DNA from 4 places in the Erwinia sp. AnSW2-5 genome. Region 3 is predicted to be linked to each of the others. Evidence: riboswitches for the same ligand, from Rfam matches in the RefSeq annotation. Region 3 holds a riboswitch; each other region holds the start of a gene.

Region 1 (5,728 bases), on a different contig from region 3:
CTGCCTGTAAACGCGGTGCTCGCTGATGAGGGAGGCTGAGCAACTCATCCAGCAGACCAAGATGATGCATGATTTGCAGCGTGGAAGGATGAATGGTGTCACCCCGGAAGTCGCGCAGAAAATCGCCGTGCTTTTCAATCACGGTCACCTGCACGCCTGCACGGGCCAGCAGATAACCCAGCATCAGTCCGGCCGGGCCGCCACCTACGATGCAGCAGTCAGTGGTGATGCGTTCAGGGGACGTTGCGTTCATATTGACTCCGGGTGGGTGATAGCGGATTTCATGATAATGGTTATCATTATCTCTGGCGAGGGGTGATTTGGGGGAGTTCGGTGAGGTTTGGTGCAACTGGCCGATCGAAAAAGATGATCGGCTGTGCTGGCTGACCGAAACAGAAGGTCAGCCACTACGGATCGCTGTCTGTGTAGGGTTCGACCTTTTTTTTCGGTCGAACCGTGCTGATGGTGCGCACGACTGATCCACGTGCGCGTAGGGGGCGATCATCTTTTCCGATCGACCCGTGTTGTACGACGAAGGGCTGCTGCTAGTGCAGTTCTACCGCATACTGCGCAACCGGCGTGATCTTCTTAATCAGCTTATTCTTCAACAAAAACTGCTCATAAGCGTCGTAACGCTTCACATCCAGCGCCGCCGGATCGTTGGCGAACAACGGCAGGGTTTTCTGCCACGCCACATGGTTCAGCTCGGTATTCAGCTCCGGGTGCGCTTTGGCGAACGCCTGCCAGCTCTCTTCCGGGTGGGCCTGCAAATAGTCATTGCCTTTCTTCAGCGCGGCGAGGAATTTCTTCACTTTCGGCTCATTGACGCTGTCGCGGTTCGCCACAATCACCAGCTCGTCGTAGGCCGGAACGCCATAATCCTCAACGTTGAACACCACCGGATCTTTGCCCTGCAGCTTCAGCTCCTGCGCTTCAATATTGCGGTAACCGCCAATCACCGCATCCACCTGCCCGGCCAGCAGGGCGCTGGTCAGCTGGAAGTTCACGTTGACCAGCTTAATCTCTTTCAGGCTGCCGTTCTGCTGCTTCAGCATGGTGGCCAGCGTGGCCTGTTCAATGCCGCTGACGGAATATCCCACCGTCTTGCCTTTCAGCTTTATCGGGGAGGTGATGCTTTTATCGAGCGTTATCACCGTATTCAGCGGGGTATTGATCAGCGTGCCCACGCGCACCAGCGGCAGGCCTTCATCGGCGAAAAAGTGCAGCTGCGGCTGATAGGTAATGGCGAGATCCGCCTGCTTCGCTGCCACGAGGCGCGGCGGCAGGGAGGGATCGGACGGGGGCACAATCTTCACGTCCAGTCCTTCCGCTTTAAAAGCCCCAATCTGCTCCGCGACCATAATCGGTGCGTGGTCCGGGTTGATATACCAGTCGAGCACCAGCGTCAGTGGCTCGTTGGCGATGGCGCTGGTGGAGCAGGCGCCGCTGAACAGCAGCGCGGCCCAGGTTTTCTTCATCATGCTGTATTCCTTCTTATTTTTTACGTGATTAAGCATTATTCGGGTGCCCAGTTGATCAGGCGATGGAGCAGGGCGTCGACCGCCACCCAGAGTAAGACGGTCATCAGCACCAGGATAAACAACGCGGCAAAACACTGATCGGTTTGCATACGCGCATTGGCATTCAGCATCACGTAACCCAGCCCTTCGGCCGATCCCACCCATTCGCCGATAATCGCGCCAATCGGTGCCACGGCAGCCGCCATACGCAGGCCGGAGCCAAAAGCGGGCAGCGCCGCCATCAAGCGGATATGGCGCAGCTGCGCCCAGCGTGAAGCGCCCATCGTGCGGGCAAGGTCCAGATAGTCCTGATTCACCCGCCGCAGCCCGTCAAAGAAGGCGGAGGTGACCGGGAAGAAAATCACCAATACGGCCATTGCCACTTTGGCGCTGATGCCAAAGCCAAACCACAGCACCAGCAGCGGCGCGAGGGCAAACACCGGAATGGCCTGGCTGGTCAGCACCAGCGGCATCAGCCAGCGTTGCAGGCGGGGGGAGAAGATCATCGCGATGGCCAGCAGCGACCCCAGCAATACGCCCAGCACCAGCCCGATTAACACTTCCGAGGCGGTAATCAGGCTGTGATATGCGAGGAAGTCGCGGCCATCCCACAGCGCGCGGGCGACGGCGGCAGGTGACGGCAGCAGAAAAGCGGGAATATTGCTCAGGGTCGCCAGCCACCACAGCAGCAGCAGCCCGAGAAAAATGATTACGCCGCGCAGGCTGGTGGCTATTTTTCCGTTCATCCTGCGGCCCTCAGCAGCTGCTGCAACAGGTCGGCCTGGCTTTTCAGCAGGTCGGCATCGTCCGGGGCGCGGGGCGGCTGGCCACCAATCGTATGACTGTCATCGATCCCGGCAGGATAACCCGACAGCACCAGCAGGTGATGACTCAGACGGCAGGCTTCCATCGGGTCATGGGTGATCAGCAACACGGTGTGATCGGCCAGCAGTTCGGCGGCCAGCGTCTGTATTTTTGCCCGCGTCAGCGTATCCAGCGCGGAGAACGGCTCATCCATCAGGACAATGGGGCGTCTTTCATACAGCGTGCGGGCAATGGCTGCACGCTGGCGCATACCGCCGGAGAGCGCCGCAGGGCGATCGTTGCCGTGCCCGTGCAGCCCGACGCGTTCCAGCAGATAATCGGCCCAGGCGGCATCCACCTTCTCCCCGCGCAGACGCGCCCCCAGCGTGATGTTGTCGCTGATCGACAGCCACGGATAGAGCAGGTCTTTCTGCCCCATATAGGCGATGCGCCCAGGCAGTGGCAGACCATCGCTGCCGCAGACGCTGCCGGACGTTGGTGCTGCCAGCCCGGCGATAATCTTCAGCAGGCTGGTCTTGCCGCTGCCGCTGGTCCCCAGCAGGGCAACAAAGCGCCCGGCCGGGATATCAAAACTGAGGCGGTCGAAAATCTGGCGCGGGCCGAAGCACAGCGTCAGATCGCGCACCTCAATGCCGGGAGGGTTCATGCGCTTTGTACCGCATTCAGCCCCATCTGCCAGAACGCCGACTCCAGGCGCGTGGCAGTGGTGAAGATCGCCGACAGTTCGCTGAAGCGGCTTTCGGCACCGCGCTGCTGACCGACGGTTTCCAGTAAACTGAGGGCAGCGCGAACGCCGTTCAGATAATCAGGATCGCCGTAGTTGCGGATCCACGACGCGTAAGGGCTGCCTTCCAGCACCGTGTCAGGGGCATTGAGCAGGCGCAGGCCAATCTCCGCGTAACCCGCCACGCACGGCAGCAGCGCCACCAGCAGATCCAGCGCATCGCCCGAGTGACCGATATCCAGCACGTAACGGGTGTAATTCATGGTCTCCGCCGCCTCCGGCTCCTGCATCATCTGCGCTTCGCTCAGCCCCCAGTTTTCGCAGTAACCGACATGCAGCGGCAGCTCTGCCACGATGGCATTCAGCGAGGCGGTCGCGGCACGCATTTCCGGCAGCGTGCGCAGCTTGCTTACCAACAGCGCATAAGCGCGGGCAAAGTGGATCAGGAACAGATAGTCCTGCGTCAGATAACGACGAAAGGCGTTTTCGGGCAATGTGCCGCGTGAGAGTTGTTGAATAAACGGGTGCGCAACATAGTCCTGCCAGTCGTTCCCCGCCTGCTGGCGTAAACGGCCGTACAGACCCTGGCTGAAATCAACTGACTGAATGGTTTTAGACACTGAATCCCCTCACTTAAGTGGAGATCCGGGCACGCGGAGGTGTGAACAGGGCAGAAGTCACTGCCAACCCGTCCCTTCGCTGGCATGACCCAGATCAGGTTCAAAGGGTTCGGTTTTCACCATCTCAGCCCGTTACAGGACACCCCTCGGAGGGCTCTTTTATACGGGATTTCATTTTTCATTACAATCCACCCGCCATACTTCGAGCCGCAGATGCGTTGGCTGCACCCGCTCACCCCAGTCACATAGTCATCTATGCTCCTGGGGACTTGCGGACTTGCCGCCTTCCTGCACCTCGAATTATTTTGGGTATATACTGCTAATCAATCGTCATTTGTTTCACCCCACAGGAAAACCCCATGAAAAGTATTGGATTTCTCTCTTTCGGCCACTGGACGCCGTCGCCGCAGTCCGGTACCCGTTCGGCTGCCGATGCGCTGTTGCAGTCGATTGATCTGGCGGTTGCCGCTGAAGAACTCGGCGCAGACGGTGCCTATTTCCGCGTGCACCACTTTGCCCGCCAGTTAAGCTCACCGTTCCCGCTGCTGGCCGCCGTCGGGGCAAAAACCAGCCGTATTGAGATCGGCACCGGGGTGATCGATATGCGCTACGAGAACCCGATGTATATGGCGGAAGATGCCGGTTCTGCGGATCTGATCTCCGGTGGGCGTTTACAGCTGGGGATCAGCCGGGGTTCCCCTGAGCAGGTGATCGACGGCTGGCGCTATTTTGGCTACCAGCCAGCGGAAGGTGAGAACGAGTCTGATATGGCGCGCCGCCACACCGAAGTGCTGCTGGATATGCTGCGTGGCGAAGGGTTTGCCAAACCGAACCCGCAGCCGATGTTCCCGAACCCGCCGGGCATGCTGCGCGTGGAGCCGTTCTCTGAAGGGCTGCGCGACCGCATCTGGTGGGGAGCGGGTTCCAATGCCACCGCCGTCTGGGCAGCGAAGCTGGGTATGAACCTGCAAAGTTCAACCCTGAAAGATGATGAAACCGGTGAACCCTTCCATATCCAGCAGGCGGCTCAGATCCGCGCCTACCGCGAAGCCTGGAAAGCCGCCGGGCATACGCGCACCCCGCGCGTTTCGGTGAGCCGCAGTATTTTTGCGCTGGTGAATGATATGGACCGTGCTTACTTTGGCAACAGCGGCAAAGAAGGGGACAAAGTGGGTTACCTCGATGAGAAAACCCGCGCCATCTTTGGCCGCAGCTATGCCGCCGAGCCGGACCAGCTGATCAAGCAACTGGCGCAGGATGAAGCGATTGCTGAAGCCGACACGCTAGTGTTAACCGTGCCGAACCAGTTGGGCGTGGATTACTGTGCGCACACTATTGAGGCGATCCTCAAGCATGTAGCACCGGGCCTGGGCTGGCGCGAATAGTCGGGCAATGAAATGAAAAGGCTCACCCATTATCCGGGTGAGCCTTGTTTATGCTCTCTGCCAGTCAGCGTTAAAACGCTATCCACTCTTCCTCAGCGGCTTTAGTTTTTTTGGCCGGAGTGAGGAGGTGCCTTTCACTTTCCGTTTCGACAACGACCTGCCCATTATGCACCGCGCTGGCGTTGATCTTAAAGATGGCAACCATTTCACTCAGCTTCTGCGCCTGCCGCTCAAGAGAAAGGGCTGCGGCGGAGGATTCCTGAACCAGAGAGGTGTTCTTTTGGGTGGTTGAGTCCATCTCTGTTATCGCGACGCTGATCTGTTCTATGCCCTGACGTTGTTCGTTCGAGGCGGTAGAAATCTCATCCATAATCTGGCTGACATGACTGACGGAAGTGACGATATCTTCCATGCTTTCACCCGCTTTGCTGACCAAATCAGTGCCAATGCTGATACGCGTGACGGACTCGTTGATCAGTGATGCTATCTGTTTTGCCGCATCCGCACTGCGCTGCGCCAGCGTTCTGACTTCACCGGCCACCACGGCAAAACCTCGTCCCTGCTCACCGGCTCTGGCGGCTTCGACGGCGGCATTCAACGCCAGGATATTGGTCTGGAAAGCAATGCCGTTAATCACACTGATAATTTCAGTAA
Region 2 (5,728 bases), on a different contig from region 3:
GGATAACGCGATGGTGTGGCGCGGGCCGATGGCCAGCAAGGCGCTGATGCAGTTGCTCAACGAAACATTATGGCCGGAACTGGACTATCTGGTGCTGGACATGCCGCCGGGCACCGGGGATATCCAGCTGACTCTGGCGCAGAACGTGCCGGTGACCGGCGCCGTGGTGGTGACGACGCCGCAGGATATTGCGCTGATCGATGCACGCAAAGGCATTGTGATGTTTGAAAAGGTGAATGTTCCGGTGCTGGGCGTGGTGGAAAACATGAGTATGCACATTTGCAGCCAGTGCGGGCACCATGAGGCGATCTTTGGTACTGGCGGTGCCGAAAAGCTGGCGGAACAGTATCACACGCGTCTGCTGAGCCAGCTTCCGCTGCATATCAGCCTGCGCGAAGACCTGGATAATGGTGAACCCACCGTTGTGCGTCGTCCTGACAGCGAGTTCACGGCATTGTACCGCCAGCTGGCCACACAGGTTGCGGCGCAACTTTACTGGCAGGGTGAGGTTATCCCGGAAGATATTGCTTTCCGCGCGTTATAACCCCGCTTAATACGCCATTCTGCGTAGGGACCGACCTTTTTTCCGGTCGGTCCGTCTTGAACCGCTACACCAGCCTGACGTGCCGCTGCTGAAATCCATCCACCATCGAATAATCAAAATCAATTTTCCCGCCGTCGAAAAGCTGAGTAATCAACGTGAAATCATTGTCCGGTGTGACATTGCAACGATGGTTAAGCAGGGTGTCCTGAATGGTAAACGAACGGTCACCGCGCGCGATACGCATCAGATATTGCAGCATATCGTATGCACGTACACTTACGCCTGCCTGCTCATGAGGGGGTCTGCTTGTCATCTGCTACGGCCATTTTCAGTGCTAAAACACCATTATAATCCGTTGTGTTTAATCGACGGCAAGCCGATTGTGTATTTTAGTGAAATCAGACGCAGCAACGTACAGCCCATAATCGCCAGCCAGGCGCTGTAAACCTGTGGGATCAGCCCGGCTGAACCGGTCAGCTCAATCGCGGCGCCGACGAGTGCGGTATTTGCCGTTACAGCACGTAGTGCATCAGCAGATATTCGCCCTGGTCGCTTTCGCCTTCGGCCACCACACGCCAGCCGTGCTTTTTATAAAACAGCTGCGCCTGCAGGTTTTCCGCCAGACATTTGAGTGCGCCGGTGGAGGTAAAGCTGTTTTGCACCGCCTGCAATAATGCACTGCCTGCGCCGCTGCCCTGCCAGTCCGGGTCGATAAACAGGCTGTGCAGGAAATTATCGTTATCCAGGACAGCGGCAAATCCGATGCGGTGGCCGTCTTCTTCCGCCACCAGCACGCGCTCGCCCCGCGTCACCCGGTCGAAATCCTCTAACTGCCATTGACTGTCATCCAGCCAGGTCCAGTTGGCTTTGCGCGAGGCAAGAAACAGCGTGCGTAAGAATGGTCGATCCGCTTCGGTAAAAAGACGGATATTCATGGGGGAAACTTTTTTCATGGGGAAACGCCTGCAACATAAACGCCGGGTGGCAACGGCGCCGAGTTTATCGCAAACACGTCATCTTTGATGAATAAAATAACGTACAGTTATGCGTCAGGGGATCCCGGCTAAGCGCAACAGGGCGGTCACCAGTGCCGCAGCGAGGATCACCAGGATCAGCGGGGTTTGACGCCAGGCGAGCAGTAGCGCCACAGCCACACCGGCCACCCGTGCGATGCCCGCAAACTGGACACCTTCGTAAAAGGTGTTTCCCAGCGCCACCGCAAACAGCAGCGTGGTGGCCGCATCGGACAAGAGCTTGCGCGCATTTTCAGACAGCGCCATACGGTTACCCAGCGTGGCCCCGGCAAATCGCATCAGCCAGGTGCCTGCGGCCAGCATCACAATACCGCCGATAATCAGTGTGGTGTCTGGCATTATTTCCTCCTCGCCAGCAGGCCTGCCAGGGAGAACAGCACGGGTAACCCAACAGGTGTAAAGGGAACCGTCAGCAGCGACAGCGCGGCACCGCAGGAGGCGCGCGTCAATGTGATGCGCGATTTCAGTGCCGGAAGCACCAGCGTCAGGATGATGGCGGGAAACACCGCATCAAGCCCGATGGCCTGCGTATTGGGCAGAAACTTCCCCATCACGCTGCCCAGCAGCGCCCCCATCGGCCAGACAAAGGCCACGCCGAGGCCACACAGCCAGAAGGCGGCTTTGCGCTGCTGCGCGCTGGATTGTGACAGACCAAACACCACACTTTCGTCATTCATAATATGGCACCCGAGCAGCGAAGACAGGCGCGAGCCGACCAGATCGCGCACCGCAATGCCAAAAGGAAAGTGCCGCGCGTTAACCAGCAGCCCGGCCACGGCAGCCGCCAGTGGATTTCCGCCGCCAGCGATGATGGCAATAAACATAAACTCGGAAGCCCCCGCCAGCACAAACAGGCTGGAGAACAGCGGCACCCACAGCGGGAAGCCATAGGCGGTTGCCAGAGAGCCATAAGAGATGCCGACCACGCCAACCGCCAGGCAGATCAGATAAATGGCTTTGCGCGTATCCGCACTGAGCGATGGAAAATGACGGGCAATCATAAGCGTTTTACCATGGCGAACAAAATTGCCATTATAATGAACGCAGAGTAAACTTGGGTCAACACGAACGTTTCGTTCGTTTTAACGAACGACCAGGTGAGAGATGACACAGCCCATTGCGATAATTGCACACAGTTTGATTCGGGAACGCACGCTGGCCGGGCTTTCGCTGGCTGAAGTCGCCAGACGAGCAAATATCGCCAAATCAACGCTTTCGCAGCTGGAAGCGGGCAACGGCAACCCCAGCCTGGAAACGTTATGGGCGCTGTGCGTGGCCTTAAATATTCCGTTTGCGAAATTGCTCGAACCGGCAGGTAATCAGACCCAGGTGATACGGCGCGGGGAAGGGATGAAGGTCTCAGCCGGAGAAGCGGACTATCAGGCGATCCTGCTGGCCAGCTGCCCGCCGGGCGCACGCCGTGATATCTATCTGTTAATGGCCGAGCCGGGTACTGAGCGCCTGTCGCAGCCGCATCTTGCTGGATCTGTGGAGCATATTATTGTCACCCAGGGGCGGGCGCTGGTGGGACCGAAAGAGTCCCCTGAAACGCTGGAACCTGGCGATTACATCTGTTATCCCGCCGATCGCGAACATATCTTCAAAGCGCTGGAGCCGGATACCCTGGCGCTGTTAGTGTCGGAGCAGGGCTAGGGTGGGCAAATGAGTTTACAACCCCGCTGCTGCTCCCTTATTCTGTCGCTCTCTCAGTGCATAACTGAGAACAAAAAACGATTAATGACTCGGGGTGCCCTTCCTTAACCGGAACCGGCTGAGACAAACCCGCATAACCTGAACTGGATAATGCCAGCGTAGGGAAGTCAGATGCCCGACCGGCATCGCCTTCTTGATCGCCGGTTGGGAGCAAACATGATCCAACCTGAACACCTGAGCCACGCTGATGTTGCCCATTCCCTGACGCTGTTTCAACAGCAATCCCCCCTGATCCACTGTATGACCAACGACGTGGTACAGACCTTTACCGCCAACGTGCTGCTGGCGCTGGGGGCTTCCCCGGCGATGGTGATCGATGCAGACGAAGCCGTGCAGTTCAGTGCCATTGCCGATGCGCTGCTGGTGAACGTCGGTACGCTGACCCGCAGCCGCAGTGAGGCGATGCTGGCCGCCGTTCAGTCGGCTAATGCCGCCGGACGGGGCTGGACATTAGATCCGGTGGCGGTTGGTGCTCTGGATTTCCGTACCACCTTCTGTCATCAACTCCTGCTACTGAAACCTGCTGCGATACGCGGCAATGCGTCGGAAATTATGGCACTGGCAAAACAGGCGGTCAGCGGGCGCGGCGTTGACAGCCAGCATGCGTCAACGGCGGCATTGCAGGCAGCCGAAGTACTGGCGGCTGAAACGGGCGCGGTGGTGGCCGTGACCGGAGACGTGGATTTTGTCACCGATGGCGTGCGCACGCTCAGCGTCAGCGGCGGGTCCCCGCTGATGACCCGCGTGGTCGGCACCGGTTGTGCGTTGTCCGCGGTGGTGGCCGGGTTTGCCGCGCTGCCGGGTGACCGCCTGGTGCATGTCGCCAGCGCTTGCCGCGTGGTGGCGCTGGCGGGAGAGCGCGCAGCCGCCGCAGCGCAGGGACCGGGTAGCTTTATCCCCGCGTTCCTCGATGCACTGTATCAACTGAACCCGGAGGCGCGGGTATGAAACGGGTTAACGCCATGACCATTGCCGGGACGGACCCGAGCGGTGGCGCCGGGATCCAGGCCGACCTGAAAGCCTTCTCTGCGCTGGGGGCTTATGGCACCAGCGTGATCACCGCGCTGGTGGCACAGAATACCACGGGCGTGCAGTCGGTCTATCGCATTGAACCGGCGTTCGTTGCTGCGCAGCTGGATTCCGTGCTGTCGGATGTGCGCATCGATACCATCAAAATTGGCATGCTCGCCGAGAGCGCCATCGTTGAGGTGGTGGCTGAACGGCTGAAACACACCCTGGTGCCCTGGGTGGTGCTGGATACGGTGATGCTGGCAAAAAGCGGCGATCCGCTGCTCTCCGCTGAGGCGGTCGCCACCCTGCGCGAATGTCTGTTACCGCAGGTCTCCCTGATTACGCCTAATCTGCCGGAAGCTGCCGCGCTGCTGGGCTGCGATCCGGCGCGCGATGAGGTTGAGATGCGTGAACAGGGCAGGGCGCTGCTGGCGCTGGGTTGCCAGGCGGTACTGATGAAGGGCGGGCATCTCAGCGAATCGGAAAGCCCGGACTGGCTATTTACCCGCCAGCGGGAGCAGCGGTTTACTGCGCCTCGTATTCATACGCGCAATACGCACGGTACGGGCTGTTCGCTATCGGCGGCGCTGGCGGCACTGCGTCCGCGACATGACGACTGGGTCTCCACGGTTCAGGCGGCCAAACACTGGTTGCAAGGGGCGCTTGAGCAGGCGGACTCGCTGGAAGTTGGCCACGGGCACGGCCCGGTGCATCATTTTCATCAATGGTGGTGACCACGCTGATCTGCGCTTTTTAGTGCGGTTCGTTCTGAAAAATGGAGTCAGCAATTTGCCTTAATGACGGTTTTGGGTCCACCCTGTTGAGGTCAGAGAAACTGACCAGCGGGCCATCTGATGGCCCCCTCACATTTTAACAGGAGTTATCATGACGGACATCGTACAGTTATTGGGCAAAGAAGCTGACTCTCTTTTGCAACATCGCTGCATGACTATTCCAGCGGACAACCTCTATCTTCCAGGGGCGGATTATGTGGATCGGGTGATGGTCGATAATAATCGTCCCCCGGCTGTTTTACGCAATATGCAAACCCTGTACAACACCGGACGTTTAGCCGGGACAGGTTACCTCTCTATCCTCCCCGTAGACCAGGGCGTCGAGCATTCGGCGGGCGCCTCCTTTGCCGCGAACCCGCTCTACTTCGACCCGAAAAACATTGTTGAACTGGCGATTGAAGCGGGCTGTAACTGCGTGGCCTCCACGTATGGTGTGCTGGCCTCGGTCTCACGCCGTTACGCACATCGCATCCCGTTTATGGTCAAGCTCAACCATAACGAGACGCTGAGTTATCCCACCCAGTATGACCAGACGCTGTACGCCAGCGTTGAGCAGGCGTTTAACCTCGGCGCTGTTGCCGTCGGGGCGACCATCTATTTCGGTTCGGAGCAGTCACGACGTCAGATTGAAG
Region 3 (5,728 bases):
ATCTGGTAGAGGAAGCTCTGTTCATCCGCCATATCCACCAGCAGTTCCAGATGATTCAGGCGCTCGTCATCCACGGCGGGCAACTCATTCACCTGCACCTTCGCTCCACGGCGCTCCAGTTCACGTCCCACTTCTTCCATAGCAGGACGACAGACGTTATCCAGCATCTTACGAGTATGGGTGGTGCCCGGATAGTTCATCACGCGTGAAATACGCTGTTTCCAGTTCAGACGGTCGTCGCGCGATACCGGCACCGGTGGCGTGTTAACGGTCGCACTGGCGCGGCGGTGATCTTCCACACGCAGTGATTTATACAGACCGGCCATCACAAAGAAGATCACAAAGCTGAACGGTAGCCCCATGATCACCGTGGTTTTCTGCAAGGCGGTTACGCCGTTAACCATCAGCATCCCCAGCGTCAGCACACCAATAGTGACCGACCAGAAGATACGCAACCAGTTGGGGGCATCATTATTGATGTCGGCCAGGCGCGAGGTGAAGTTACCCAGCACCAGGGAACCGGAATCGGCCGACGTCACATAGAACAACAGCCCGGTAATGGTGGCGACCGAGGCACTGAAGGTAAAGCCAGGATACTGCGCCAGCAGGCTGTAGAAGCCGCGCTCCGGGTGCGCCATGGTTTCCTGCGCAAACGCCATATTGCCGTGGATGATCTCATACAGTGCGCTGTTACCGAAGATCGACAACCACAGCAGGGTAAAGATAAACGGAATGGTCAGCGTACCCACAACAAACTGACGAATAGTACGTCCACGGGAGATACGTGCGAGGAACAGACCGACAAACGGCGACCAGGCAACCCACCAGGCCCAGAAGAACAGCGTCCAGTTGTTCATCCATTCGGTCGGACGATCAAAAGCGAAACTGTTCAGCGTCATCCCCATAAAGCGGTTGATATAATCCCCGACGTTCAGCACCAGCGCATTCAGCAGGAAGCTGGTATCGCCGACGAACAGCACAAACAGGATCAGACCAAAGGCCAGCAGCACGTTGAGTTCCGACAGGAAGCGAATGCCTTTATTCACCCCGGAGGTCACGGAAATGGTCGCCATGATCACCGACAGAACGATCAGCCCGGCCTGCGCGGTCAGCCCTTCCGGTACGTCAAACAGCACTTTCAGCCCGTAGTTGAGCTGTACCACGCCAATACCCAGCGTGGTGGCAATACCAAAGATCGTGCCCAGTACGGCGGCGATATCGACGGTATGACCAATCGGTCCGTTGATGCGTTTACCAAAAATAGGGTAGAGCGCCGAGCGGATGGTGAGCGGCAAGCCATAACGGTAACTGAAGTAACCGAGGGCGATGCCCATCAGGGCATACATCGACCAGCCGGTCAGGCCGTAGTGGAACAATGTCCAGACCATCGCCTGGCGCGCCGCTTCCATCGTCTGGCCCTGGCCCTCCGGCGGCATCATATACTGGGTCACCGGCTCCGCCACCGAGAAGAACATCAGATCGATACCGATGCCGGCGGCGAACAGCATGGCCGCCCAGCTCATCAGGCTGAATTCAGGTTTCGACTGTTCTGGCCCGAGCTTGATGGAGCCAAAGCGTGAGCAGGCGATGAAAATGACGAACACGATATAGAGTGTGGCCGCCAGCAGGTAGTACCAGCCGAAGGTGTTGGATACCCAGTCAAGGGTGCGATTGATCCAGCGATCGGAAAAATCCGTGAACAGGATAGTCGTGAGGGAAAACAGCAGGATAAGTGCTGCTGAGGTATAGAAAACCACGGGATTAATACGATCTTTTTGAGGCTTTCCTGGTATTTCAGTCGTCGGCATAATGTCTCCGCAAAAAATGCTCAAGAAAATAGCCTGAAGTCCGCTCTGCAAAGCGCGCATTAGCGCATACTGGGTAACATCCGCCGTATATCCGCTAATTACACTGGGAGAACCATCAGGGTGATTATCAGGTGTAATATATTGATTAATCGTTAGTGTTTTTGATCCTAATCACCTCCTGAAAGTAAATTTTGTGTAAACAAGAACAGGAATGATAGTTTTTATTGATTGAGCATTCAATTAAAAAAAACTTCACCGTCTCATTTTTCCCGGTTTTTTCCGCACGAAAACCTCATGTCGCTTGACGATTGTCACCAGGTAAAATACAACTAGTTCCTGTCAGGGGAGTCTCGCCAGAAGAGACTGAGAGGCTAATGAGCGATTTTTCGCGGCTTAGCGACCCTTAGAACCTGACCCAGTTGATACTGGCGGAGGAAGACTCGTACCCGATGGCGCAACTGTCGCGCCGCCAGGGTACCTGCCACGTGGGCTGGCTGCTGATCGTCCCCGTCTTTTCCTTACTCTGTATCACGGGTCTCCGCATCTATTGAGAGGCTAACGTGACACGATCTGTATTCCCCTTTTTCCTTTTCGAAAACGGTACATCATGAGCCGCTGGTCGGTGATCGGTGATGGCGTCGCCGGGCTGTGTGTCGCCACATTACTCGCTGAACGGGGTCAATCCGTTGAAGTGATCACCTCAGAACAGCACGGTGCGGCATCGCACTGGGCTGGCGGCATGCTCGCCCCCTGGTGCGAAGGTGAAAGTGCCCCCGAAGAGGTGGTCGAGCTGGGTCAGCGTTCCGCACCCTGGTGGTCGGCGCGCATCCAGGGAGTGGAACATCACGGTACCCTGGTGGTGGCCCCCGCACGCGATACTCCCGAACTCAGCCGCTTTGCGCGTATGACGCGGGCGCATCAGTGGGTGGAACCGGCAACACTCGAACCGGCGCTGGAAGGCCGCTTTGCCCGCGGGCTGTTCTTTCCCGGTGAGGCACACCTTGACCCGCGCAGTGCATTGCACCAGCTGCGTATGACTCTGCAACGCAGCGGTGTTCCTTTCCACTCGGGCCAACCCGGCGGAACGGTCATTGACTGTCGGGGGATCCACGCGGCCCCTGATCTGCCTGAACTGCGTGCCGTACGCGGTGAGATGCTGATCCTGCACTGCGAAGAGGTGCCGTTCTCCCGCCCCATCCGTCTGCTGCATCCCCGTTTCCCCTGCTATCTGGTGCCCCGCGCCGGAGGGCGCTTGATGCTGGGCGCGACAATGGTGGAAAGCGACGACAACAGCCCGATCAGCGCACGCGCGATGATGGAACTGTTGAGTGCCGCCTGGGCTATCCACCCGGCGCTGGCCGAGGCGCGAATACTGGAAAGCGGCACCGGGCTACGCCCGGCTTATCACAATAATCTCCCCGCCATTCGCTACCAGAACGGCGTCTGGTCCCTTAATGGCATGTATCGCCACGGCTTTCTTCTTGCCCCCGTCATGGCAGAAAAACTGATGCTGCAACTGCAGCAGGAAAACCTGATATGAAAATCCAGCTTAACGGCCTCCCGATCGACACCACCGCCCGCACGCTGGCGGAGCTGCTGCATGAACAGCAGATGGATGCAGGCTGCGTGGCCAGCGCCCTTAACGGCGAATTCGTGCCGCGCTCACGCTATGAAACACAGCCACTGACCGCAGGCTGTGAGCTTGAGGTGTTATCACCGATGCAGGGAGGATAACGTATGTTTTACGATTTTATTCCGCAGTCACGTTTTCTGCTCGGCACCGCAGGGTATCCCTCTCCGGCGATCCTGCAACAGGCCATTGAGGCCTCGGGCAGCGAAATCATCACCGTCAGCCTGCGCCGTGAAGGGCGGCAGGGCGCCGCCTTCCGTGACCTGCTGACGGGGCTGAACAGGCGGGTCCTGCCCAATACCGCAGGCTGCCACAGCGTTAAAGAAGCCGTGACCACGGCGCATATGGCGCGTGAAGTGTTTAACACCCGCTGGATAAAGCTGGAGGTGATTGGTCACGCGGATACGCTGCAACCCGATCCCTTTGCCCTGGTGGAAGCGGCCCGCATTCTCTGCGCGGAGGGATTCCAGGTGTTTCCCTACACCACGGAAGACCTGATCCTCGGCGAGAAGCTGATCGAAGCAGGCTGTGAACTGCTGATGCCCTGGGGCGCACCGATTGGTTCCGGCCAGGGGCTGCGCAATATCGAAGGGCTGCGTTCAATGCGCGCCTGGTTTAAAGACATTCCGCTGATTATCGATGCCGGGATCGGCGCGCCCAGCCAGGCCGCACAGGCAATGGAGATGGGGTTTGACGGCATTCTGCTGAATACAGCCGTGGCCAAAGCGCAGGATCCGGTCCGTATGGCCGGGGCGTTTGCTGCCGCTATCCGCGCCGGTCACGACGCCTGTCATGCAGGCCTGGTCGAACGCCGCGATATGGCCAGCGCCTCCACGCCGATTTTTGGCATGGCGCAGTTTCACACACAGGAGCCATAACGGATGGACCGCTATCAACGACAATCCATGCTGCCGGAAATCGGCGAGGCAGGGCAATCTGCCCTGCTGAAGGCCCGCGTGCTGGTGATCGGCGCGGGCGGGTTGGGTGCCACCCTGCTGCCGCTGCTGGCCGGGGCCGGGGTAGGCTACATCAGAATATATGACGGCGACCGGGTGGAAGAGCACAACCTGCACCGCCAGACGCTGTACCGTATGCAGGACTGCGGGGAGCACAAAGTCGATTGCGCGCAGCTGGCCCTTAATGCACGTAACCCGGATTGTGTCGTCGATGCACGACCGCAGGCGCTGAGTGCCAGCATGATGGACGAAGCACTGGACGACATCGATCTGGCGATCGATGCCGCTGATAATTTTGCCGTCACTTATCTGCTTTCCGACGCCTGTCTGCCGCGCCAGATCCCGCTGGTCAGCGCCTCGGTCCTCGGGCGCAGGGGCTACGTTGGTGGCTTCTGCGGCACCGCCCCGAGCTATCGTGCAGTGTTTCCGCAGCTGCCGGGCAGCGCGGCGAACTGTAATACCGCAGGCGTGATGGGCCCGGCGGTGGCCGCGCTGGGTGCCATGCAGGCGCAGATGGCACTCAGTATTCTGCTCGGATTAACGCCTTCGCCGCTGGGTTGTCTGATCAACTGCGATTTCACCACCTGGCATTTCCGCCCGTTCCGCTTTGACGGAGCCGATGAACCCGATCAGCCCGTGGTACCGTTTATCGATCGCGCTATGCTGAACAGCGAAGACTGTATTGTTGAACTGCGCAGCCGGGAGGAGGCCCCCGAGAGTGTGGCGATTAACGCTCACCGGGTGCTGCCTGAAGCGATCAACGACTGGCAGCCGCCTGTAAACTGCCGCATCGTGCTGGTGTGTGCCAGCGGGATCCGCGCGGCAAAAGCAGCGAGGAACCTGCAACAGCGCGGCATGACTCAGCTGGCGATGATGGTGGCAAACCGCTAAAAAAATAAAAGACACCCTGCGAAGGTAAGGGATGACAGCCTTAATTGTTATGTTATAACATAACAATATTGTTTGTGCGGGCAGCACTGTGACTGCCCGCCGGAAACACGCTGTCAATGCCTGAGAGGATGTCATCATGTCAGAAAAATACGCTTTACCCGGGAACGATACCCGCCTGCCCGTGACCGTTTTGTCGGGTTTTCTCGGGGCAGGGAAAACGACGCTGCTTAACCATATCCTGAATAACCGCGAAGGACGCCGCGTGGCGGTGATCGTCAACGATATGTCGGAAGTGAATATTGATGCGGCGCTGGTGCGCGACGGCGGTGCTGAACTGTCGCGCACCGACGAGAAACTGGTGGAGATGAGCAACGGCTGCATCTGCTGCACGCTGCGCGAAGATCTGCTGCTGGAAGTGAACCGTCTGGCACGCGAAGGGCGCT
Region 4 (5,728 bases), on a different contig from region 3:
CATGTTTATTTATACAGTGTTCGCCTGTTAAACCCGGAGCGTTACTCTGCTGCTACGTTCCCATACAAAACAGGCCTTGACGCTTTCCTGCCGCCTCTGGACAATCCGGGGTTCTGCTCATTTTTTTGGAATGTTATGGAAGCCTGGCTACAACATTTAATCACTCAATCTTTGGCCTGGTCACTGCTGGCCGTTGGACTGGTGACCTTCTTTGAGTCGCTGGCGCTGGTCGGGTTGCTGTTACCGGGTACGGTATTGATGGCGTCGTTCGGCGCACTGATCGGCAGCGGGCAGATTGGTCTGTACCCCGCCTGGGCCGTCGGCACGCTGGGTTGCCTGCTGGGCGACTGGATTTCCTATTTTATTGGCTGGCAGTTCAAAGGGCCGCTGCACCGCTGGTCGTTTATTAAAAGACATCAGAAGCTGATGGATAAAACGGAACACGCGCTGCATGAGCACAGCATGTTTACCATCATTGTTGGCCGCTTTGTCGGGCCGACACGCCCACTGATCCCGCTGGTTGCCGGGATGCTGGAACTGCCAGTACGAAAGTTTATTCCCCCCAATATCATCGGCTGCATTCTGTGGCCGCCCCTCTATTTACTGCCGGGGATCCTCGCCGGGGTGGCAATTGATGTACCAAAGGAAGCCAGCAGCGGTCTGTTTAAATGGCTGCTGTTGGGCGTCGCGATTCTGGTGTGGCTGGGATGCTGGCTGGGCTGGCGCTGGCTGCGTTCAAAGAAGCAGCACGACTGGGCGACACCTTATCTGCCGCTGACGCGTCTGCGCTGGCTGGCACCGCTGATGATCGTGCTGGCGGTGGCCAGTTTCACCGCGATTCAGTTCCATCCGATGATGCCGATTTTCCGCCACTTACTGTGGGATGTGTTCTTCTAAGGCGATGCCCAATACCGCCGCTTCCGGCACCGCACCGCGCTGTAACTGTGCGGTGCTGCCATCCCAGTAAACCCGTCCATCAACAATCAGCAAACTGCGCGGCGCAATGTGCGCGGCATCTTCAATACTGTGTGACACCATCAGCAGGGTGATATTGCGTTCGGTGCAGACGTCATCCACCAGGCCCAGCATCTCTTTGCGCAGCGCCGGGTCCAGCGCCGAGAAAGGTTCGTCCAGCAGCAGGATCGGCTGCTGACGCACCAGACAGCGGGCGAGGGCCGCACGCTGGCGCTGACCGCCTGAAAGCTGATGGGGCAGACGCTGTAAATGGTCCGTCAGCCCAACGCGCTGGGCAATATTCTGCAACTCATGCTTCTGCTGGTGGTTGAGCTTCAGGCCGGGGTGCAGCCCCAGCCCGATGTTCTGCGCCACGGTCAGATGAGGGAACAGGTTATTCTCCTGAAACAGCATCGATACCGGGCGTTGCGCGGGCGCGCTGTCGCGATGTTCGCTGCCGTTCAGCTGTAGTTCACCACTTTTCACCGGCAGAAACCCGGCGACCAGGCTCAGTAAGGTGCTTTTTCCCGCCCCGCTGGGGCCGAGGATCGCCAGGCGTTCGCCCGCCTGCACGCTGAAGGTAAAGCGCATCGGCAGGTGGTGATACAGATAAGTCAGATTAGTCAGGTTTAACATGGCGCCCCGGCAGTTTTTCAATCAGGGTAAACAGCAGGAAACAGAGCAGCAGCAGTAACAGCGCGGTGACGGCACCGTCGCTGCTGCGATACGATCCTATCTGCTGATAAAGGTAAAAAGGCAGGGTGCGGAAGTTTTCATTACCGAACAGCGCCACCACGCCAAAATCACCAATCGACAAGACGCAGGCAAAGGCCAGCGCCTGTGCTAACGGGCGTTTCAGCGCGCGCAGCTCAATCAGCCTCAGGCGGTTCCAGCAGCGAATATCCAGCGACAGGCACAGCAGGTTATAACGCCCGGCAATATCGCGCAGCGGATTTTCCAGCACTTTCATCGCATAGGGAACGGCCATCAGCGCATTGGTGGCGATGACAATCCCCTCCGCTGACTCGGGCAGCCCGACGGTCTGATTAAGTAACAGGAAAAAGCCGGTCGCCAGCACAATCCCCGGCATCGCGAGGATCAGCATGCCGCTCATTTCCAGCGTTTGCCCCCACAGTGGGCGCTGCCGCAGACGCAGCTCACGACTGCTCCACAGCAGCATCATTGTCAGCACGACGCTGAGGATCCCCGCCCCCAGCGCAATACGCAGGGAGGTTAACATCGCCTGCCACAGTGCTGACTGACGCAGTACCGTGCTGAACCCCTGATTCAGCCCGTCGGTCACCACGGCCAGCAGCGGTGGCAGGATCAGCAGTAATACGGCGGCGATCAGCAACGAATCCAGCACCAGGGCGCGGCCGCTGTCCTGCGGATTGCGCCAGCCGCCGAGGCTGTCGCTGCCCGCCGGGATCGCTTTACTCAGGCGCTGGCTGAGCATCACCAGGCCCAGACAGCACAGCATCTGTAACAGCGCCAGCAAGGCCGCGCGCCCGGGATCGTAATCGAAACTCAGTGCCTGGAAGATAGCCAGCTCAATGGTGGTTGCCTGCGGACCGCCGCCCAGCGACAGCACAGTGGCAAAGCTGGCAAAGCACAGCATAAAGATTAGCGCGGCGGCGGGCAGGATCTGGCGCCGCAGCCACGGCCATTCAACGATGCGAAAATGCGCCCAGCCACGAAGACCAAGCTGCGCGGCAATCTGCCGCTGTTCGCCGGGGATCTGTTGCAGTGCCTGGAGCAGCAGGCGGGTGGCCAGCGGCAGGTTGAAAAAGACGTGGGCCAGCAGGATGCCTTGCAGGCCATACGGCGAGAATGTGTAGTCGATGCCAAGCAGGGCGCACAGCTGCGCCAGCCAGCCGCTGCGGCCATATACGCTGAGAATGCCAAATACCGCCACCAGTACCGGCAACACCAGCGTCATGGCACACAACCGCAGTAGCGTGCTGCGGCCAGGGAAGCGGCGGCGGTACAGGGCGCGGGCCAGCGGGATCGCCGGGAGCACCGAGAGCAGCGTAGAGAGCAGTGCCTGCCAGAAGGAGAAGCGCAGCACGTGCCACAGATAGCTATCCTGCCAAAGGCCGCGCCAGTCGGTCGCGGGCGCATTCTGCCACAGGGCAAAAAACGCCAGCGAGGCCACGCTGACCAACAGCAGCGCGGCCAGCAAGCCGGGCACTAACCAGCCGGGAATTAGCGGCTGACGGCGCGTTGCCATGCACTGATCCAGCTGCTGCGCTGTGTGGCCACATCCTGTGGGCTGTATTGCAATGAGGTGGTGGGTACGGTCAGGGTAGTGAAGCCCGCAGGCAGCGTGGTGCTGATGGCCGGGTACATCCAGTTGCCGGTGGCGATGGTATCCTGGAACGGTTTAGTCATCACAAACTGCATAAACTGCTGTGCCAGCTTCGGCTGCTTGCTGGCCTTCAGTTGACCGGCGACTTCCACCTGCAAATAGTGGCCTTCGCTAAAGTTGGCGGCGGCGTACTGATCTTTCTTCTCTTCAATCAGATGATAAGCGGGGGAGGTCGTATAGCTGAGCACCATGTCGCTTTCACCCTTGAGGAACAGGCCATACGCCTCGCTCCAGCCTTTGGTGACGGTTACGGTTTTCTTTGCCAGCTTCTGCCAGGCTTCCGGGCTTTTATCGCCAAACACCTGCTGCATCCACAGTAGCAGGCCAAGGCCTGGGGTGCTGGTGCGCGGATCTTCGTAGATCACTTTCAGCGGGCGGTCGCTCTCTACCAGTTCTTTCAGGCTTTTCGGTGGGTTTTGCAGTTTGGTTTTGTCATAAACAAAGGCAAACCAGCCGTAGTCATAAGGGACAAACGTGGTGTTCTTCCAGCCGCCGGGAACGGTACTGTGGGAGGTGTCGGTGTTTGAGGCGGCGAACAGTCCGGTTTTTTCTGCCGCATCCAGCAGGTTGTTATCTAATCCCAGCACCACGTCCGCTTTGCTGTTTTTGCCTTCCATGCGCAGCCGGTTTAGCAACGATACGCCGTCTTCCAGCGCCACGAATTTCAGTTCACAGTTGCACTGGGCTTCAAAAGCTTTCTTGATGGCAGGCCCCGGTCCCCACTCGGCAGAGAAGGAGTCGTAGGTGTAAACCGTCAGGGTCTCTTTGGCTGCGAGGGCAGGCAGGGAAAACAGCACCAGCAGGGGTAAATATTTTTTCAACACTTTGCGTTCCTTGAAGGTATGCGCAAAGGATCTGAGTCAGTGACACTCTCAAATCCCTACGCCGGTATGATCCGGGTCAGGTTCGACGGGTTTTATCTCAGCGAAAACGCGCTGCGCAGGCATAGATCCGGCACTGCAGGGTTTCCGCACCCCGTTGAGAACGGCTCATTCTAGTGGTTTCGTCTTTGTTACGAAAGCGTCATGATTCGGGTGGGGCGAACCAGGCTGATTTAAAGTCGAACCAGCCCAGCGTGTTCATGCGTACCCCGCGCATACTGCGCTGTCCGTGCAGCAGAAGCCAGTGGTGGAACAGCGGGTGCAGGAAGTTGCTCTCAATCAGCTGCTTGCTCCAGTCGGCCAGCGGGAGCTTCTGCTCGCGCCATGCGCGTGCGTCGCTTTCCCAGTCGGTGGGCACGCAGTGGTGCATCAGCGGGATCTCATACAGCAGGGCAAACAGGGAGAACTCCAGCGGCAGGGTAAAGTTAGCGCTGCCCAGCCAGATATCGCTTTCGGCTTCGCCGCGATACCAGCTTTCATAATCGATTTCCTGCGTGATCAACTCAACACCGTGCGCGGCGAGGATTGGCCCGAGCGCGTTGGCGATGCCCTGGTGTTCAATATGATCGCTGTACCAGGTGATGGTCAGCGAGGTCAGCCCGGCAGGTTTCTCGGCAATCGCCATATCGCGGCGATGATGCCAGCGCGGCAGCAGGCCGTAGGCCGGGAACCAGTAGCGCTGATAGGCAATGCCACTGTGGTTCAACAGGGCGATAGGGTTGAAAATGGTGCTGATCCAGCGGCGCAGCTGCTCGTTACGTCCGTGCGCCGAACGCTGGTCAAACATCAGGAAATAGCAGCCCTCTTCCAGGCGACTCTCTTCAGATTTCTCATCGGTGCTTTCGCTTTGCAGTTTGACACCGGAGTAGACCAGTTCGTCGCTGATCTCCGGCAGCACCCAGATATTGACCTCATCGATCAGCGCACGATAGCCAAAGTAGTCATCAAAAGCGGCAATGCGCAGCTGACTGTGTTGGTTGCGTTCCACCTCGTAGGCTCCGGTGCCCACCGGCTGACGCGCAAAGTTACGCATATGCGGCCACTCCTTCGGCAGGATCATGGCACTGACGCTGCCCAGCAGCCAGGGGAGCCAGTTATCCGGCTGGCTGAGATGGATATCCAGCGTCCAGGGTGTGTGGCATTCAATCCGTTCGAGGTGGCTGAACAGCGGTTGCTCTTTTAAGCGCTCAAGCGTGGCAATGACGTCCTCGACCTCCAGCTCACGACCGTGATGAAAGTGGATGGCCGGGCGCAAAAAAAACCGCCAGTGCAGCGGGGAGATCTGTTGCCAGTGGTGGGCAATGTCCGGCTCGATTTCCCCGTTTTCCTCATTTATCCGTGCCAGCCCGTTGAAGATTTGCCGCGCGAGGTGCGTCTCCGAGCGGCGTAGCGGCGTACCGGGCAGCAGATTCAGCAGCGGGCGGTAGTAGAGCACGCGCAGAATGTGTTTCCCCTGGCGGAAACTGCGGCCTAAATGGGAGAGCAGCATCTGACGGACGCGGTTTTTATCTCCCACCAGCTGCAC

The links. Region 3 has a riboswitch for thiamine pyrophosphate ahead of ACFL9S_RS16325 (FAD-dependent oxidoreductase). Riboswitches for the same ligand answer to the same signal wherever they lie in the genome.
Region 1: linked by a shared signal. The riboswitch ahead of ACFL9S_RS11575 (TenA family protein) and the one ahead of ACFL9S_RS16325 (FAD-dependent oxidoreductase) in region 3 are both predicted to bind thiamine pyrophosphate.
Region 2: linked by a shared signal. The riboswitch ahead of thiM (hydroxyethylthiazole kinase) and the one ahead of ACFL9S_RS16325 (FAD-dependent oxidoreductase) in region 3 are both predicted to bind thiamine pyrophosphate.
Region 4: linked by a shared signal. The riboswitch ahead of thiB (thiamine ABC transporter substrate binding subunit) and the one ahead of ACFL9S_RS16325 (FAD-dependent oxidoreductase) in region 3 are both predicted to bind thiamine pyrophosphate.

Annotation. Positions count from the first base shown of each region.
Region 1 is NZ_JBJGXA010000012.1:78,295-84,022, forward strand. Features, by position in the region: gene ACFL9S_RS11555 (FAD-dependent oxidoreductase) at 1-253, opposite strand, end outside; gene ACFL9S_RS11560 (ABC transporter substrate-binding protein) at 546-1,481, opposite strand; gene ACFL9S_RS11565 (ABC transporter permease) at 1,517-2,266, opposite strand; gene ACFL9S_RS11570 (ABC transporter ATP-binding protein) at 2,263-2,991, opposite strand; gene ACFL9S_RS11575 (TenA family protein) at 2,988-3,677, opposite strand; TPP riboswitch at 3,744-3,846, opposite strand; gene ACFL9S_RS11580 (LLM class flavin-dependent oxidoreductase) at 4,049-5,074, shown strand; gene ACFL9S_RS11585 (methyl-accepting chemotaxis protein) at 5,145-5,728, opposite strand, start outside.
Region 2 is NZ_JBJGXA010000011.1:253,441-259,168, forward strand. Features, by position in the region: gene apbC (iron-sulfur cluster carrier protein ApbC) at 1-544, shown strand, start outside; gene ACFL9S_RS10505 (hypothetical protein) at 609-857, opposite strand; gene ACFL9S_RS10510 (GNAT family N-acetyltransferase) at 1,057-1,479, opposite strand; gene ACFL9S_RS10515 (AzlD domain-containing protein) at 1,594-1,917, opposite strand; gene ACFL9S_RS10520 (AzlC family ABC transporter permease) at 1,917-2,579, opposite strand; gene ACFL9S_RS10525 (helix-turn-helix domain-containing protein) at 2,683-3,231, shown strand; TPP riboswitch at 3,312-3,413, shown strand; gene thiM (hydroxyethylthiazole kinase) at 3,448-4,239, shown strand; gene thiD (bifunctional hydroxymethylpyrimidine kinase/phosphomethylpyrimidine kinase) at 4,236-5,036, shown strand; gene fbaB (class I fructose-bisphosphate aldolase) at 5,188-5,728, shown strand, end outside.
Region 3 is NZ_JBJGXA010000024.1:51,649-57,376, reverse strand. Features, by position in the region: gene ACFL9S_RS16330 (choline transporter) at 1-1,808, opposite strand, end outside; TPP riboswitch at 2,140-2,262, shown strand; gene ACFL9S_RS16325 (FAD-dependent oxidoreductase) at 2,416-3,348, shown strand; gene thiS (sulfur carrier protein ThiS) at 3,345-3,542, shown strand; gene ACFL9S_RS16315 (thiazole synthase) at 3,546-4,316, shown strand; gene ACFL9S_RS16310 (ThiF family adenylyltransferase) at 4,320-5,285, shown strand; gene zigA (zinc metallochaperone GTPase ZigA) at 5,422-5,728, shown strand, end outside.
Region 4 is NZ_JBJGXA010000037.1:21,602-27,329, forward strand. Features, by position in the region: gene ACFL9S_RS21025 (DedA family protein) at 136-897, shown strand; gene thiQ (thiamine ABC transporter ATP-binding protein ThiQ) at 874-1,590, opposite strand; gene thiP (thiamine/thiamine pyrophosphate ABC transporter permease ThiP) at 1,574-3,184, opposite strand; gene thiB (thiamine ABC transporter substrate binding subunit) at 3,160-4,146, opposite strand; TPP riboswitch at 4,182-4,310, opposite strand; gene sgrR (HTH-type transcriptional regulator SgrR) at 4,346-5,728, opposite strand, start outside.